One region of the Nonomuraea sp. NPDC049269 genome, then DNA from elsewhere that is predicted to be linked to it. Evidence: riboswitches for the same ligand, from Rfam matches in the RefSeq annotation. Region 1 holds a riboswitch; each other region holds the start of a gene.
What was found. A riboswitch is a leader RNA that binds a small molecule or an ion and turns the genes downstream of it on or off. The one in region 1 is predicted to bind cobalamin.

Region 1 (4,297 bases):
GCCGAGCAGGGCGTAGTCGTACACGGTCATGTCGGGCGGCAACGAGGGCGTCTGGGGCGCGTAGGCGACCAGCCTGGCTCTGTCTCTCGGCCGGAGCGTGCGCGCGGCCCGGCCGCCGACTGTGACGTCGCCCCGGTGGGCGACGACGCCCATGACGGCCTTGAGCAGGGTGGACTTTCCGGCGCCGTTCGGGCCGATGATCGCCAGCCATTCGCCGCGCCGGACCGACAGATCGACGTCGGTGAGCACCTCGCGCTCGCCGAGCCGAACCGAGAGAGCGCTGGTCTCGATCATCCGCCCCGGCAGGGCCGCTGCCGAGTCAGTGGCACCGGTCGGGTGACCGTCCGCCTGGTCAGTGGTGCCGGTCGGGTGACCGTCCGCCCGGTCAGTGGTGCCGGTCGGGTGACCATCCGCCCGGTCAGAAGTGCCGGTCATGTGGCGGTCTGCCGGGTCATGCGGAGGATGGCCACGAAGAACGGCGCGCCGACGAACATGGTGACCACCCCGATGGGCAGCTCGGCGGGGGCGATGACGGTGCGCGCGATCAGGTCGGCGAGCACGAGGAAGGCGGCGCCGCCGATCAGCGACAGCGGCAGCACGATCCGGTACGAGCCGCCCGCCAGCCGCCTGACCACATGCGGGATGACAATGCCGACGAACCCGATGAGACCGCTCACCGCCACGGCCGCCGCGGTGGCCAGGGACGCGGCCAGCAGGACCGCCAGCCGGACCCGACCGGCCCGCACGCCCAGGCTGGTGGCCTCCTCGTCCCCCACCGAGAGCACGTCGAGCATCCGCCCGTGCGCGAGCAGCAGCACCGAAGAGACGACGGCGTACGGCAGCACCAGCCAGAACTGGTCCCACCCGCCGCCCACGTCGCCCAGGATCCAGGAGTAGATGCGCTGCAACTCCTCGACCTTGAACTGCTGGATGAACGTCTGGATCGCGGTGAGGAACGAGGTGACGGCCACCCCGGCGAGCACCAGCGTGGCGGTGCCGCCCGCGCGGCCGGCGGTGTTCCCGAGCACGTACGCCAGGAACACCCCGCCCACGGCCCCCACGAAGGCGGCCACCGGGATGCCGACCACGGGGGTCGGCACGAGCACGATGACCACGGTGGTGGTCAGCCCGGCTCCGGCGGCGGCGCCGAGCAGGTACGGGTCGGCCAGCGGGTTGCGGAACACCCCCTGGTAGCCGGCCCCCGCGATGGCCAGCAGCCCGCCGACCACGGCCGCCACCAGCACTCTGGGCAGCCGCAGCTCGAACAGCAGCCCCTGTTCCACGGGCGCCAGCCCCGAGTCCACGTGCACGTACGGCAGCCAGTCGACCGCCTGGAGCACCACCTGCCACGGCGAGATGTCGGCGGCCCCGCCGAGCAGCCCGGCCACCATGGAGACGGCGAGCACGCCCAGCGCACCCACCGTCCACATCAGGCTGGACCTCACTAGCGGGTGGCCGCCTTGGCGACCGCGTCACTGATGGACTGGGCCAGGTCGACGACCCGCGGGCCCCAGCGCGAGGCGAGGTCGTCGTCGAGCTGGATCACCTGGTCGCTCTTGATGGCCGACAGTCCCTTCCAGCCGGGCCGCTTGGCCAGCGTGTCCCTGCTCTGCTGGCAGCACTTCACGTCCGCCAGGAAGATCAGGTCGGGGTCGGCCTGGGCGACGAACTCCGCCGACAGCTTGGGATAACCGCCCGCCGGGTCCGGCGCCTTGTCGGCGATGTTGGTGAGGCCGAACATGCCGTAGATCTGCCCGATGAACGTGCTCGACGTCGCAGCGTAGGGGGTCTGGTCGAGTTCGTGGTAGTAGGTGAGTTTTTTGCCCTTGGGGGCGTTCGCCGCGAGCTTGTCCAGGGCCGTCTTCATGCCTGTCACGACTTGTCCGGCCTTGTCGGTGTTGCCAGTGGCGGCGCCGAGGTCGGTGATCTCGTCGTACGCCTCGTCGAGCTTGGTGGCGGCCGGTTCCAGGAGGACCGGCACGTTCAGCTTGCCCAGCTCGGCGACCACCTTGTCGATGTCGTTGGAGACGACGACCAGGTCGGGCTTCTGGGCGACGATGGCCTCGACGTTCGGCTTGAAGCCGGACAGGTCGGTCTTGGGGACGCCGGCCGGGTAGTTGGACTGGTCGTCCACCGCGATGACCTGGGGGCCCGCGCCGATGGCGAAGAGCGTCTCGGTGTGGCTGGCGGAGAGCGAGACGATCCGCTCCGGCTTCTTGGCGATGGTGACCTTGCCGTTGGCCGCCTCGACCGTTACGGGGTAGGCGGTGGAGCCGGTCGAGCCGGTTGAGCTCGCGGGTGACGGGGTGGTGGTAGTGCTGTTCTGGCCGCATCCGGTCAGAACGAGCGTTCCCAGCAGCGCGCCCGCGAAGGCCGTGCGTACGGGCCTCACGAGAAGTCCTTTCACACTGTCGGAACCGAGAGACCCGCTGAGAGCGACGGATCACCCTTTTCCACGAGGGTTGATGACGTCAGCGCGGAGGCAGGCGACCTGGCTATGACAGTTGCGGGACAGCGCCGGACTCGCACCGGACTTCGCTGCAACTCTGCGCGTCGGACAGACGCTATCAATGCTCCGGATGGAAGCTAAGTCAAGGGGTGGCCAACTGGGTCTCCGCCTCGGCGATGATCCGCTGCAGCCGGAGCCCGTGGGCCGCGTCCAGCGGGTGTCCGCCGCCCTGGCGTACGGTCCGCGCGAACTCCTCGGCGATGGTCGCGAACGGATCGTCGTCGCCGGGCAGCAGCACCGCGTTGCCCGTTCTGCCGTACACCGCGATGCTCGATGGCGGCAGGTCGCCGGCGGCGGCCATGCTCAGCGACGCCTCGCTGACCGCGCCGCCCTCGTGGTCGAGCAGCAGGCCGGTCCAGCCGAGCGGGTTCCCGTGCGCGCGTACGCCGGTCACCGGGCCGAGCGCGGCGTCGAGCAGGTCGATCACGTGCGGCCCGACGTCCAGGAGCGCGCCGCGCTGGAGCCGCCACGGGGTGCCGAAGGGGTGGCCGCCCAGCAGGACGTTGGAGATGTTCGCGGCGTGGCCGCCGAACGCCTCGATGCCGGCGCAGCGCGCCAGGAACTCTCTGACCTGCGTGGTGTAGCGCATGGTGAGGACGAGCTGCGAGGCCACCCCGGCCTCGCGCACGGCGTCCGCGAGGCGCCGCGCGTTCTCCAGTGAGTCGGCGAGCGGCTTCTCCAGCAGCAGCGCCTTCCCGGCCCGCGCGGCGCGCACCCCCAACTCGGCCTGTACGCCCGGCGGCACGCAGAACGCCACGGCCTCGCACGCGTCGAACAGCTCCTCGATCCGCTCGAACACCGGCGCCCCCAGCCCGGCGGCGGCCTCCGGACGGCGCGCCCATACCCCGGCGAAACGGAGATACGGACTCTTGACCAGCATCGGCGCGTGCGCGCGCTCCGCCCACGGCCCCGCTCCGATCAAACCGACCGACACCGGCTCCATACATCCCCCTTTGATCCGCTTGAAGAACCCTAGAGTCATTCAGCGGCGTCGCGCCATTGGCGCAGGGCATGCTCGGGGCGGTGGGCGAGGGTGCCGGAGTCGATGACGATGGTCTGTCCCGTGATGCACCGCGACTCGCCCGAGGTGAGGAAGGCGACGAGGTCGGCCACGTCCTCCGGGGTGCAGGCCCAGGGCAGCAGGCGCTCGGCCGCCTTGTCGGCCAGCCGGTCCCGGCCGAGGGCCTGCGCGGCCACGTCGGTCAGGACCAGGGCGGGGGCGACGGCGTTGCAGCGGATGCCGCGCGAGCCGTACTTGGTGGCCACGTAGCGCACGAAACCGGTCAGCGCCGCCTTGGAGGTGCCGTAGGCGACGTGCGCCACGTCGCCCAGGAGGCCCGAGACCGACGAGGTGAGGACGAAGGCGCCGCCGTCGGCCATCACGGGGGCCGCGTGCTTGACCATGAGCAGGGCGCCGCGCAGGTTCACCGCCATCGTGCGGTCCCAGACCTCCACGTCGAGCGACTCGAGGTCCTGGTCGCGGCCGTAGGTGCCGGGGCCGAGCGCGGCCGCGTTCGAGTGGACGACGTCCAGGCGGCCGAACGAGGCGATCAGGTCGCCGATCGCCCCGGCCACCTGCTTCTCGTCCGACACGTCGCAGGTGAGCGCCGTGGCCGTGCCGCCTCTGGCGCGGATCGTGGTGGCGACCGACTTGGCGCCGGCCGCGTGCACGTCCAGGACGCCCACGCAGGCGCCCTCGGCGGCCAGGCGCGCCGCGCACGCCGCGCCGATGCCCGAACCCGCGCCCGTCACCAGGGCGACCCGCCCGTCGAACCGGCCCGGCGCGGC
Region 2 (4,297 bases), on a different contig from region 1:
GACGGCCCAGTTCGGCGAGCGGGATCGGCTCCAGTGTGGTCACCCGGCGGGACGCCTCATCCCATTCGGGGCGGATGCCGAGCAGGGCCAGCACCTCGGCCACGTCGTCGCCGGCCGTACGCATGGCGCTGGTGCCCCAGACGGACAGGCCGACCGAGCGCGGCCAGTCGCCGGTGTCGGCACGGTAGCGCTCCAGCAGCGAATCGGCCATGGCCTGGCCCGTCTCCCAGGCGAGCCTGCTGGGCACCGCGCGCGGATCGACGGAGTAGAAGTTGCGCCCCGTCGGCAGAACGTTGATGAGCCCGCGCAGCGGGGAGCCGCTCGGCCCGGCCGGGACGTATCCGCCGTCCAGAGCGTGCAGGAGGTGGTCGAGCTCATCGGTGGTACGGGCCAGCCGGGGGACCACCTCGGTGGCGGCGAAGGTGAGGATCCGCGTCACGAGCTCCAGCCGCCCCATGGGGTGGTCAGCCTCAGCCGTCGTGAGGATCGTGCGGGCGATCTCCGGCGCCGCGTCCGGTGCCCAATCCCGTGCCTCCATCGCCTCCACCAGGGCGCGGGCGGTCGACTCGGCGGTGTCCACGCTGGTCAGGCTCGCCGTGCCGTCCTCGGCCAGGCCGAGCGCCTCCCGCAACCCGGGCAGGGTCTCCCTGCCCGCCCACATCTGCCTGGCCCGCAGCATCGCGAGCACCAGGTCCACCCGGACCTGTCCCTCGGGCGCCTGGCCGAGTACGTGCAGGCCGTCACGGATCTGCGCGTCCTTCACCTCGCACAGCCAGCCGTCCACGTGCAGGATGAAGTCGTCGAACTCGGTGTCGTGCGGCCGATCGGCCAACCCCAGATCGTGGTCCAGCCGGGCGGCCTGGATGAGCGTCCAGATCTGCGCCCTGATCGCGGGCAGCTTGGCCGGGTCCATCGCCGCGATCGAGGCGTGTTCGTCGAGGAGCTGTTCCAGCCGGGCGATGTCGCCGTACGTCTCGGCGCGGGCCATCGGCGGCACCATGTGGTCCACCAGCACCGCGTGCGCCCGCCGCTTGGCCTGCGTACCCTCGCCCGGGTCGTTCACCAGGAACGGGTACACGAGCGGCAGATCACCCAGCGCCGCGTCCGTGCCGCACGAGGCGGACATACCGGCCGACTTGCCCGGCAGCCACTCCAGGTTGCCGTGCTTGCCCACGTGCACCATCGCGTGCGCGCCGAACTCCTTCGACAGCCAGCGGTACGCGGCCAGGTAGTGGTGGCTGGGCGGCAGGTCGGGGTCGTGGTAGATGGCGATCGGGTTCTCGCCGAATCCGCGCGGCGGTTGCACCATCACCACCACGTTGCCCGCCCGCAGCGCGGCCAGCACGATGGCGCCCTCGTGCACGAACAGCTCGCCCGGTGGCGGGCCCCAATGGCGTTCCATGTCCGCGCGCAGGTCGCCGGGCAGCGTGCGGTACCACTGCCCGTAGGACTCCGCGGAGATGCGCACGGGGTTGCCCGCGAGATGCTCCTCGGTCAGCCAGTCCTGGTCCTGGCCGCCCGCGGCGATCAGCGCGTGGATCAGCGCGTCGCCGTCCTGCTCGGCCACGCCGGGAAAGCCGTCCCCCAGGTCGTAGCCCGCCTCGGCGAGTCTGGCGAGCAGTCGCACCGTGCTGGCGGGGGTGTCCAGGCCGACCGCGTTGCCGACCCTGGAGTGCTTGGTCGGGTACGCCGACAGCATCACGACCAGGCGGCGCTCGGCGGGCGGGGTGTGCCTGAGCAGGCCGTGCCGTACAGCGAGGCCGGCGACCCGTGCGGCCCGCTCGGCGTCGGCGACGTAGACCGTCAGCCCGTCCTCGTCGATCTCCTTGAACGAGAACGGCACCGTGATGATCCGCCCGTCGAACTCGGGGATCGCCACCTGGGAGGCGGCGTCGAGCGGAGACAGACCGTCGTCGTTCTCCTCCCACGCCTGTCTGCTGGTCGTCAGGCAGAGCCCCTGCAGGATCGGCACGTCCAGCTCGGCCAGCGCGCCCACGTCCCACGCCTCGTCGTCGCCACCGGCGCCCGCGGTGGCCGGACGGGAGCCGCCCGCGGCCAGTACGGTCACCACCAGCGCGTCCGCGGTACGCAGGAGGTCGAGCAGACCGGCCTCCGCGGTGCGGAGTGAGGAGCAGAAAATGGGCAGCGCCCGTCCGCCCTTGTCCTCGACCGCCTGGCACAGGGTCTCGACGAACGCGGTGTTGCCCGCCACGTGATGCGCCCGGTAGTAGAGCACGCCGACCACCGGCCCGCTCTCCCCCCGCGCGGTGCGCTCCAGGCGGCCCCAGGTGGGCGTGGGCTCGGGCCGGGCGAACCCGCGGCCGGTCAGCAGAACGGTGTCGGACAGGAAGGCGTGCAGCTCGGTCAGGTTGGCGGGCCCGCCGTGCGCCAGGTACGCGTGCGCCTCCGCGCAGACGCCACCGCTGACCGTGGACAGCTCCATCAGCTCGGCGTCTGGGGCCTGCTCGCCACCGAGCACCACCACCGGGCGCGGTCCCGCCAGCAGGTGGTCCAGCCCTTCCTCCCAGGCCCGGCGCCCGCCCAGCAGTCGTACCACGACCAGGTCGACACCCTCCAGCAGGGCGGGCAGGTCCTCGGCCGCCAGCCTGGCGGGGTTGCCCAGGCGGTAGGCGGCACCGCCGGCCCGAGCGCTCAGCAGGTCGGTGTCGGAAGTCGAGAGCAGCAGGACGGTATGGCTGTCGCCGAGCACGGCGCAATCCTCCCTCGGGGTCCTCGCCCCAGTAGCGGGTGTCACGACGGCAGGAGTCTCCTGGCTCCCGGATCAGCGCTCGCCCCGGCCTTCCCATCCGTCGCCGGACAGTGGCCTTCGTGGGGTTCGCTCCCCGGTCACAGTGGCGGGACCGCGCCGGTTTCGCACCGGCTTCCTCCCTTTGCCATCGCCTCCCGATCAGACCACGGCAGGGGCGACCACCGCAAGAAACTGGCGTTACCATCCTCTTCGTGTCCATAGCCGACTTTTCCGGACGTGTGCGCCCCGACGCCTGTCCGGGGGCGCTACAGGTGCACGAGGCCGCCGACGGCCCGCTTGCTCGGGTCCGCCTGCCCGGCGGCGCGGTGTCGGCCGCCCAGCTTCGCGAGCTGGCCGCCTGCGCCACCGACCTGGGCTCCGGGGTGATCGAGCTGACGTCCCGGGCGAACGTCCAGGTGCGCGGCCTGCGCTCGGCCACCGCCTTCGCCGAGCGGATGGCCTTTGTTGGGTTGCTGCCGTCGGCCGCGCACGAGCGGGTACGCAACATCGTCGCCTCGCCCCTGAGCGGACGCGGACCCGCGGGCCTGCTCGACACGCAGCCGCTGGTGGAGGCGCTGGACCAGGCGCTGTGCGCGTGTCTCCGGCTGGCCGGGCTGCCGGGACGGTTCCTGTTCGCGCTGGACGACGGGAGTGGCGACGTGGTGGGGCTCGGCGCGGACGTCACGTTCGTTGGGGGCACCGGCCGGCTGCTTCTGGCGGGGAGGGACTCCGGGCTCTCCTTGCGTGGGGAGGCGGCCGTGTCCTACATGATCGCCGCAGCCGAGGCGTTCCTCGACGAACGGGAGAGCGCCTCCGCGCTTGATACCGAGGTCCGGCAGGAGAGCGCCTCCGTGCGCGAGGGCGAGGCCCAGCGTGACAGCACCGCGTGGCGGATCGGGGAGCTGGAGGACGGCGCCGCCAGGATCGCCGCCCGGCTGGGCGGCGTCGCGGTCGACAGCCCGCCATTCGCTCCGGAGACACGGGGTGCGGGGCTCACCGAGCAGCGGGACGGGCGCGTGGCGCTGGAGGCGGTGGTTCCGCTCGGCCGGTTGACCGCCGCCCAGGCCCGCGCGATCGCCGCCGCCGCCGAATCCGGCGTCGCCGTGCGGCTGACGCCGTGGCGGACCGTGGTGCTCCTCGATCTGCCGCCATCCCACGCCGACCACGTGGCGCGGGCGCTCGACGCCGCCGGGCTGGTGACCGATCCGGCGTCGCCCTGGGTGGGCGTGACCGCCTGTACCGGCCGCCCCGGCTGTGCGAAAGCGCTGGCCGACGTACGGGAGGACGCGCGGCGCTGGGTGGCGGACCGCGATGGCCCCACGGCCATGCCCGTGCACTGGGCCGGTTGTGAGCGGCGTTGCGGGCTGCCCCGGGGGCCGGTCATCCAAATGGTCGCCACAGCCGACGGATACGTCGCCGCAACCGACGGGCACGTCACCACAACCGACTGATACGCCGCCACAACCGACGGATACCAGGAAAGGCAGCAGTGACCGACTACATCCGTGACGGCGCCGAGATCTACCGGCGGTCGTTCGCCACCATCCG
Region 3 (4,297 bases), on a different contig from region 1:
CCCCGACGAGGTGCTGGCTCAGGCCGCCCGCTTCCTCGACCTGAACGAGCCGGTGGGCGTGCTGCTGGTCTCGATCCTGCACTTCCTCCCGGACGCCCGCGACCCGGGCAAGATGGTGACCAGGCTGCGCGAGGCGGTGGCGCCCGGCAGCCATCTGGTGCTCACCCACGCGACCTCGCGCGGGCGTTTCGACGAGGGCACGGCGGCGCTCTACCGGCCCACGTCGGCCGGGGCCGGCACCGACCGGACCCCAAGGGAGATCCGGGCGTTCTTCGGGGACTTCGAACTGGTCGAGCCGGGCCTGGTGCACGCCCCCGACTGGCGTCCCGACCGGCCCAGGCTGGTCAGCGAGCCCTCGCTGCCCTCGTACCTGCTCGTCGGCGTCGGCCAGAAGCACTCCTAGAAGCGCTCCCGAGCTTTTCGTGACTTTTCGTGATCTCCGGTAGTGAGTGCCCGATGTGTGACGATGGGTTAAGTGTCGGTGACGTGGGGTAGTTGCTGGGGTGCGAGGGGAGGGACCGCCATGCGCCGACGGGGGTTCTTCGCGCTCGGCCTTGGGATGATGGCCTGCGCGACAGGGTGTGGCACGGAGAGCAACCTCGGAAGCAGCGCCGTCAGCGCGGCCCGCATGCTGGGCCGGTTCGCGATCGTTCCCGGTGGCGGACGCTGGGCCCGCGTCGCCCGGGCCCTCGTCGAGGCCGCCCGCGGGGAGGGTTTCCCGGTCTCCGGCACCCCGCCCGCCACCAGGATCACCGTCACAGGGCTGCCCGCGCTGGCCGCGACCGAGCTCAACAACGGGCTGTCCCTGCTCGACACCGCCACGCCGCTGGCCAGGCTCACCGGCCAGATCGAGGTCGTGGTGGTGCCCGCCAACTCCAAGTTCGCCACCTTCGACCAGTTCGGCGCGCACCTGCTCGCCCACCCCGACCGTACGCCGCTGACGGGCGGGCCGCAGGGCGAGCCCGACCACCTGCTGTTCGGGCTGATCGCCAAGGGGCTCGGCGCCGACACCCGGCAGGTCGACTACACCGGCTTCCCCGGCAGCGCGGAGGCCACGTCGGCGCTTCTCGGCGGCAAGGCCGCGGCGGCGACCGGCACGCTCGCGGACTGGCGCAAGGCCATCGACAAGGGCTGGGTCCGGGTGCTCGCCGTCTCCAGCGCGCGCCGGGTGGACGGTGTCGAGGCGCCGAGCCTGCTGGAGTGCGGGGTGCGGCTCGACTTCGCCGACTGGTGCGCGGCGGTCGGGCCCGAGGGGATGACCGAGGACAGGAAGGACTTCGCCATCCGGCTCTGCGACGAGGTCACGGAGTCCGCCACCTGGCGGGCGGCCTGCCGCACGGAGGGCTGGACCTCGATCCCGCTCAGCGGCGACGACTTCGAACAGTGGCTCGCCTCGGAGATCGGCAGGACCAGGGCCGTGCTCCGCGATCTCGGCATGCTCGACACGGCTGACACAACATGCTGGGGTAGTTGCGAGAAGGGCCACTAGATGTAGGATCCTGGTCGTCGCTGGTTCGCCCCTCGGGGCGGAGCAAAAGGGAACCTGGTGCGATTCCGGGGCTGCCCCGCAGCGGTGAGCGGGAACGACCGCCGTCACGAGCACTGGAGAGATCCGGGAAGCGACGGCCAGTAGGAAGCCGGCCCAGTAGTGGGCAGGACCACGCCCGCGAGCCCGAAGACCTGCCGGTGACGTTGGGGGAGCCACCCGGCTCCGCCCATCGAAGTGTCCAGGGCCTCGAGGGAGGGCCGGGGGCGTCGCGGCCGAGAACTCCAGCGCCGCCGTGCTCTCGCGCGCCCTCACGAGGATGAGCTCGCGAGGAGAGAGCACGTGACGCAGACCATTGTCGATCCGCGGTCGGCCACCGCCGACCGGCGGCTGGCCATCGAGGAGGCCGCCGCCCGGGTGATCACCGACCCGGCGAACTCCCGGGTCGCCGCCCGGCTCCTGGCCGAGGAGATCGCCGACGAGGCGGCCGGGCACGGCGTGCGGACCTTCTCCGAGTCCATCGCCGCCACCCACGCCGCAGGGCTGATCCAGGACTCGCTCGCCGCGTTCGTCGGCGCCAACGCCGCCGAGCTCGACGCGCTCGTCTCCGGCGAGGCGGACGAGCGCTTCGAGTACTTCGGCCTGCGTACGGTCTACGACCGCTACCTGCTGCGTCACCCGGAGTCGCGGGCGGTGCTCGAACGGCCCCAGCACTTCCTGCTGCGCGTGGCCTGCGGGCTGTCGGAGACGGTCGCCGAGGCCGCCGAGCTCTACGCCCTCATGTCCACGCTGTCGTACCTGCCGAGCTCGCCGACGCTGTTCAACTCGGGTTCGCGCCGGCCGCAGCTGTCGTCGTGCTTCCTGCTCGACTCGCCGCGCGACGAGCTGGAGTCGATCTACGACCGCTACGGGCAGGTGGCCAGGTTGTCGAAGTACGCCGGAGGCATCGGCATCGCCTGGACCCGGGTGCGCTCGCGCGGATCCCTCATCAGGGGGACCAACGGGCATTCCAACGGCATCGTGCCCTGGCTGCGCACGCTCGACTCCTCCGTCGCCGCGGTCAACCAGGGCGGCCGTCGCAAGGGTGCGGCCTGCGTCTACCTGGAGACCTGGCACGCCGATGTCGAGGAGTTCCTGGAGCTCCGCGACAACACGGGCGAGGACGCCCGACGTACGCACAACCTGAACCTGGCCAACTGGGTGCCGGACGAGTTCATGCGCCGGGTGGAGGCCGACGAGGTCTGGTCGCTGTTCGACCCCAAGGAGGTCCCCGACCTCACCGACCTGTACGGCGAGGCGTTCACCCGCGCCTACCGCGCCTACGAGGCCGAGGGCCGCTACACCCGGCAGTTGCCCGCCCGGACCCTGTACGGGCGGATGATGCGTACCCTCGCCCAGACCGGCAACGGCTGGATGACGTTCAAGGACGCCGCCAACCGCACCTCCAACCAGACGGCCAGGCCCGAGAACGTCATCCACCTGTCCAACCTGTGCACCGAGATCCTCGAGGTCACCAGCGACGGCGAGACGGCGGTCTGCAACCTGGGCTCGATCAACCTCGCCGCCCACCTGGTCGACGGCGGCGTCGACTGGGACCGGCTGCGCCAGACCGTCCGTACGGCCGTGCGCTTCCTGGACCGGACCATCGACCTGGGCTTCTACCCGACGCCCGAGGCCGAGGCGGCCAACAAGCGCTGGCGGCCGATCGGGCTCGGCGTGATGGGCCTGGCCGACGTGTTCTTCGCGCTCAGGCTGCCGTTCGACTCGCCCGAGGCGCTGGGTCTGTCCACGCGCGTCGCCGAGGAGATCGCCCTGGCCGCCTACGACACCTCCGCCGACCTGGCCGTCGAGCGCGGCCGGCACCCGTCGTACGCCGACACCAGGGCGGCGGGCGGCGTCCTGCACCCCGACCACTACGCCGCCGCCGGGTCGCCGCGCTGGGACGCGCTGCGCGCGAAGATCGCCACGACCGGGCTGCGCAACTCGCTGATGGTCGCCATCGCGCCGACCGCGACGATCGCCTCCATCGCCGGTTGCTACGAGTGCATCGAGCCGCAGGTGTCCAACGTGTTCAAGCGCGAGACGCTGTCGGGTGAGTTCCTCCAGGTCAACCGCTATCTGGTGGCCGATCTGCAGGCCCGTGGGCTGTGGACGCAGCGGATGCGCGACGACCTCAAGCGGGCGGACGGCTCGATCCAGGACATCCCCGGAATCCCCGACGACCTCAAGGTTCTGTACCGCACGGCCTGGGAGCTGCCGCAGAAGGCGCTCATCGACCTGGCCGCGGCCCGGCAGCCGTACATCGACCAGTCGCAGTCGCTCAACCTGTTCATGGCCAGCCCGACGATCGGGAAGCTGTCCTCGATGTACGCCTATGCCTGGAAGCAGGGCCTGAAGACCACCTACTACCTGCGCTCGCGCCCGGCCACCCGGATCGCCCAGACGACGGTCGCGGTCAACGCCGACGCCGTCGCCTGCTCCTTGGAGAACCCGGAAACCTGCGAAGCCTGCCAGTAGCCCCCTCGAACGGAGACCTCCGCAATGCTGCTCGACCCCGGCATGGACCTGACCCTGCGGCCCATGCGCTACCCGGACTTCTATGAGCGCTACCGCGCCGCCATCCGCAACACCTGGACCGTCGAGGAGGTGGACCTGCACTCCGACCTCGCCGACCTGGCCAAGATGACGCCGCAGGAGCGCCACCTGATCCACCGGCTGGTCGCCTTCTTCGCCACCGGCGACTCCATCGTGGCCAACAACCTCGTGCTCAACCTCTACCAGCACGTCAACGCCCCCGAAGCCCGGCTGTAC
Region 4 (4,297 bases), on a different contig from region 1:
CGACATCGCGGTCTCCGCGCTCATGACGCATCTGCTCGCGGCGGCCGTCTGGGTCGGCGGGCTGGCGGCCGTGCTGGTCCACTTCCGGAATTCGGACCGGCTCGCGAGCGTCGTGGCCCGGTTCAGCACGCTGGCCCTGTGCTGCTTCGTCGCGGTGACGGTGTCCGGCGTGGCCGGGGCCTGGGTCCGGATGGACTCGGTGCCGCAACTGTGGACGACCCGGTACGGTCTGCTCGTCCTGGGCAAGGTGACGGCGCTGGTGGCCTTGGGCGTGTTCGGGATGATCCACCGCCGCCGCACCATCGCCGCGATCGCCGAACGTACGACACGAGGCACCTTCACCCGGCTGGCCGCCGGCGAGTTGATGGTGATGGCCGCGGCGACGGGACTGGCCGCCGGCCTGTCGCGCTCCGCGCCACCCGCCATCGGCGGCCACAACGACCTGCTGGGCTACGACCTGGCGCCCTACTCGATCGGCGCGCTGATCACCGAGATCCGGCTCAACCCGCTGGTCCTGCTCGCCCTGGCGCTTCCGGCCGCCGGTTATCTGGCCGGGGTGCGCAGGCTGGCCCGTACCGGCGACCCGTGGCCGGTGGGCCGTACGCTCGCCTGGTTCGCCGGGCTGGCGGTGCTGGCGGCGGTGCTCGTGGGCGGCGTGAGCGGCTACGCGCGGGCGATGCCGTCGGCGCACGCCCTGCAGTACACGGTGCTCAACGTCATCGGGCCGCTGCTGCTGGCCTTCGGGGCGCCGCTGACCCTGACCGCGCGGGCCATCACCCCCGGATCGCAGTACGGCGACCTCGCCTCGGCGCTCCTGCGCAGCCGCCTGGCCGCGCGGCTCACTCATCCGATCGCCGCCCTGGCCCTTTACGTGCTGCCGGTCGTCGTCCTGTACGGCACCGGCTGGCTGGCCTGGTCGACCGCCAACCAGGCGGTCCACCTGCTCACCCAGGTGCTGTTCTTCGGCACCGGGCTGCTGTCCTGCTGGCTGCTGGCCGGGGTCGATCCCCTGCCGCGGCCGATCACGCGGCGGGATCGCGCGTGGGTGCTCGCGGCTGTCGTCGCGGTACAGGTGGTGGTCGGCCTGTTCCTGCTGGCCGGGCCGGTGCTGGGCCAGGAGTGGTTCTCGCAGGTGGCTCCGCGCGGCGTGGCGAGTGTGGCGGCCGACCAGGGGCTGGCCGGCCTGGTGTACCTGGTCCTGCCTGTGCCGGCTCTCGCCGCGCTGGCCGTACGGCTGACCCGGTCGCGGAAGACCGCACTCAAGCTTGTCGCCCGCGTGGACGTGCCGGTGTGAGCTCTGTGAGCTGCGCGTTCATGGTGTGCGTGTTGACGCGAACGGGATGAAGGGATACGTTCCGGTAGATTTCACGATTGGCCAAGGGAAATCCGGTGAGAAGCCGGTGCGGACGCGCCACTGTATCCGGGACGTAGATCCCGGGAGCCAGGTCGCTTGGCCACCGTGACCTCGTTTGTTGGGACGCGTCATCCCTGAGGAGGCACTATGAGTGGCCTGACCACTCCCACGTCCGTTCCCTTCCCCCGCCTGCGCCCATGGCTGCTGGCCGTACCCCTGCTCCTGTTGGTGGCCTATCTGGTCCTGATGGACAACGGAGCGATCTCACAGACCGGCAACTACCTCCACGAACTCATGCACGACGGGCGGCACCTGCTCGGCGTGCCGTGCCACTAGGGGTCGGCGTGGTGCGCACCCTGCTGGTCAGGGGGCTGCTTCTGGGCCTGCTGGCCGGGCTGATCGCCGGTGGTTTCGCGTTCGCCTTCGGCGAGCCGAGTGTGGACAGCGCGATCGCCCTGGAGGAAGCCGCCCAGCCGCCCGCGGCCGAGGCGGCCGGTCACAATCATGGAGAGGAGGCGGTGGTCAGCAGACCCGGCCAGAAAGCCGGGCTGTTCCTGGCCACCGGGTTGTACGGGCTGGCCGTGGGCGGAGTGTTCGCCCTGGTGTTCGCGGGGTTGCGGGGGCGGGTCGGCCCTCGCTCCGAGGGCGGGCTCGCGCTGGCCGCCGCGGCCACCGCTTTCGTGGCCATCATTCTCCTTCCATTCCTGAAATATCCCGCCAACCCACCAGCGGTCGGCGATCCGGAGACGATCAACAGCCGCACCCTGCTCTACGTGATCATGATCGGGGTCGGGCTGGCCTCGACCGCGATCGCGGTGGCGAGTGGGCGGCGGACGCAGGGCGGGCCGTGGGCACGCTGGCTCGTCACGGTGGTGACGTTCCTGGTGCCGGTGATCGCCGCCTGGGCGCTGCTGCCCGCGGTCAACGAGGTGCCCGCGAACTTCCCCGCGACCTTGCTGTGGGAGTTCAGGCTCGCGTCGCTGGGTACGCAACTGGTCTTCTGGACCGCGTTCGGCGTGCTCTTCGGCTGGGCCTGCGATCGAGCGGCCCGCCGCCCGGCCGCGGTTCCCGTCGCGGTGCCCACACCGAGCTGAGAGAGGTGCTGTTCGTACGGCAGGCCGGCACACCGGGAACGCGGTCGGCCTGCTTCCCCATGGACGAGAACGCCGACCCGTCGAGCCTAGCCAGAGCCGCCGCCCTGGCCAGGGCCAGATCCTGGACGGGTCTCGCGCTGGTGGCCCCGGCCAGGGCCGCCGATCAGACCGCCGCCGCCATGGGACTGCGGCCGTCGGTGGTCCAGGCTCTCGCGGAGGCCGATCACGGCAGTTGGCGCGGCCTGCCGTACGCGAAGGTCGCGGAGGCCGAGCCGGACGCCCTGGCGAGCTGGCTCGCCGACCCGCACGCCACGCCCCACGGCGGGGAGAGCCTGGCCGCGCTGGCGGCCCGCGTCGCGGCCTGGCTCGACGCGGAACGCCGGTCCCCCGCCATCGTGATCTGCGACGTGGGAGTGATCAGGGCCGCCCTTGGCCACGCGCTCGGGCTGAACCCCCTGGTCACCACCCGCTTCGACCTGGCGCCGTTGTCCACCACCGAACTGTCCAGCACACGCGGCGGCTGGCGCGTCGCGCATGTCAACCGGAAGGCCACCCTTTGATCGTCACCTACCCGTTCAGCGCCGTCGTCGGGCTCGCGGACCTGAAGCTGGCGCTGGTGCTCAACGCCGTCTCGCCGCGCGTGGGCGGCGTGCTCGTACGCGGCGAGAAGGGCACCGCCAAGTCCACCATCGTCCGCGCGCTGGCCGCCCAGCTCCCGCCCGTGGACGTCGTGGCGGGCTGCCGCTTCGCCTGCGATCCCGCCGCACCGGGCGACGAGTGCCCCGACGGGCCGCACGAGCCGGGCGAGCAGTGGCTACGCCGCCCCGCCTCGCTGGTGGAGCTGCCCGTCGGCGCCTCCGAGGACCGCCTGGCCGGCTCGCTCGACGTGGAGCGGGCGCTGACCGAGGGCGTGAAGGCGTTCGAGCCCGGCCTGCTGGCCGCCGCGCACCGCGGCGTGCTCTACGTGGACGAGGTGAACCTGCTCCACGACCATCTGGTGGACCTGCTGCTGGACGCGGCCGCCCTCGGGATCTGCTACGTCGAACGCGAGTCGGTGTCGGTACGGCACGCGGCCCGCTTCCTCCTGGTCGGCACCATGAACCCGGAGGAGGGCGAACTACGGCCGCAACTCCTCGACCGCTTCGGCCTGACGGTGGAGGTGAAGGCGTCCCGCGACCCCGCCGAACGGGCCGAGGTGGTACGGCGGCGCCTGGCCTTCGACGCCGATCCCGGCGCCTTCGCCGCCCGGTGGACGGCGGAGGAGTCTGCCCTGGCCGAACGGATCGCCCAGGCCAGGGCCAGGGTGCCCGGGGTGCGGCTGCCCGATGTCCGGCTCACGCAGATCGCCACGGTGTGCGCCGCGTTCGAGGTGGACGGCCTCCGCGCCGACCTGGTCACGGCCAACGCCGCCATCGCGCACGCCGCCTGGCAGGGCAGAGACGTCGTGACGACCGAGGACGTACGTGCCGCCGCCCGTTTGTCGCTGCCGCACCGGCGGCGGCGTGACCCGTTCGACGCGCCTGGTCTGGACGAGTCGCTGCTGGAGGACCTGCTGGCCCGGACGGGAGGAGACGACCCTCCCGACGGCTCCGACGATCCCGGAGGCGCCGACGGCCCTGGCGATCTTGGGGGTCCCGACGATCCCGGTGGTGCCGGAAGTCCTGGAGGTGCCGGTGGCGCCGACGATCGCGCGGCCTCCGGCGATCCTGCGGCCTCCGGCCCTGGCCGCCCGGACGGCGGGCCCGGAGACGCCGTGCCCGGCGGCCCGGCGGATGCGCACCTCCAGGACCCGGCGGGCTCGGCCGAGGAGCGACCCGGAGGCCCCAGCCGGGGCGCGTCCGGGGGCTCG

Region 2: linked by a shared signal. The riboswitch ahead of cobN (cobaltochelatase subunit CobN) and the one ahead of ACGFNP_RS55525 (ABC transporter substrate-binding protein) in region 1 are both predicted to bind cobalamin.
Region 3: linked by a shared signal. The riboswitch ahead of ACGFNP_RS29600 (ribonucleoside-diphosphate reductase subunit alpha) and the one ahead of ACGFNP_RS55525 (ABC transporter substrate-binding protein) in region 1 are both predicted to bind cobalamin.
Region 4: linked by a shared signal. The riboswitch ahead of ACGFNP_RS36645 (CbtB domain-containing protein) and the one ahead of ACGFNP_RS55525 (ABC transporter substrate-binding protein) in region 1 are both predicted to bind cobalamin.

Annotation. Positions count from the first base shown of each region.
Region 1 is NZ_JBICSO010000013.1:321,911-326,207, forward strand. It holds gene ACGFNP_RS55515 (ABC transporter ATP-binding protein) at 1-435, opposite strand, end outside; gene ACGFNP_RS55520 (iron ABC transporter permease) at 432-1,430, opposite strand; gene ACGFNP_RS55525 (ABC transporter substrate-binding protein) at 1,445-2,392, opposite strand; cobalamin riboswitch at 2,464-2,584, opposite strand; gene ACGFNP_RS55530 (Gfo/Idh/MocA family oxidoreductase) at 2,592-3,452, opposite strand; gene ACGFNP_RS55535 (SDR family NAD(P)-dependent oxidoreductase) at 3,488-4,297, opposite strand, start outside.
Region 2 is NZ_JBICSO010000007.1:237,410-241,706, forward strand. It holds gene cobN (cobaltochelatase subunit CobN) at 1-2,710, opposite strand, end outside; cobalamin riboswitch at 2,741-2,948, opposite strand; gene cobG (precorrin-3B synthase) at 2,962-4,200, shown strand; gene ACGFNP_RS36685 (precorrin-8X methylmutase) at 4,239-4,297, shown strand, end outside.
Region 3 is NZ_JBICSO010000005.1:446,082-450,378, forward strand. It holds gene ACGFNP_RS29590 (SAM-dependent methyltransferase) at 1-403, shown strand, start outside; gene ACGFNP_RS29595 (tripartite tricarboxylate transporter substrate-binding protein) at 524-1,489, shown strand; cobalamin riboswitch at 1,494-1,703, shown strand; gene ACGFNP_RS29600 (ribonucleoside-diphosphate reductase subunit alpha) at 1,829-4,003, shown strand; gene ACGFNP_RS29605 (ribonucleotide-diphosphate reductase subunit beta) at 4,028-4,297, shown strand, end outside.
Region 4 is NZ_JBICSO010000007.1:229,302-233,598, forward strand. It holds gene ACGFNP_RS36640 (cytochrome c oxidase assembly protein) at 1-1,294, shown strand, start outside; adenosylcobalamin (AdoCbl) riboswitch at 1,353-1,501, shown strand; gene ACGFNP_RS36645 (CbtB domain-containing protein) at 1,502-1,690, shown strand; gene ACGFNP_RS36650 (CbtA family protein) at 1,699-2,448, shown strand; gene ACGFNP_RS36655 (histidine phosphatase family protein) at 2,454-3,008, shown strand; gene ACGFNP_RS36660 (magnesium chelatase subunit D family protein) at 3,005-4,297, shown strand, end outside.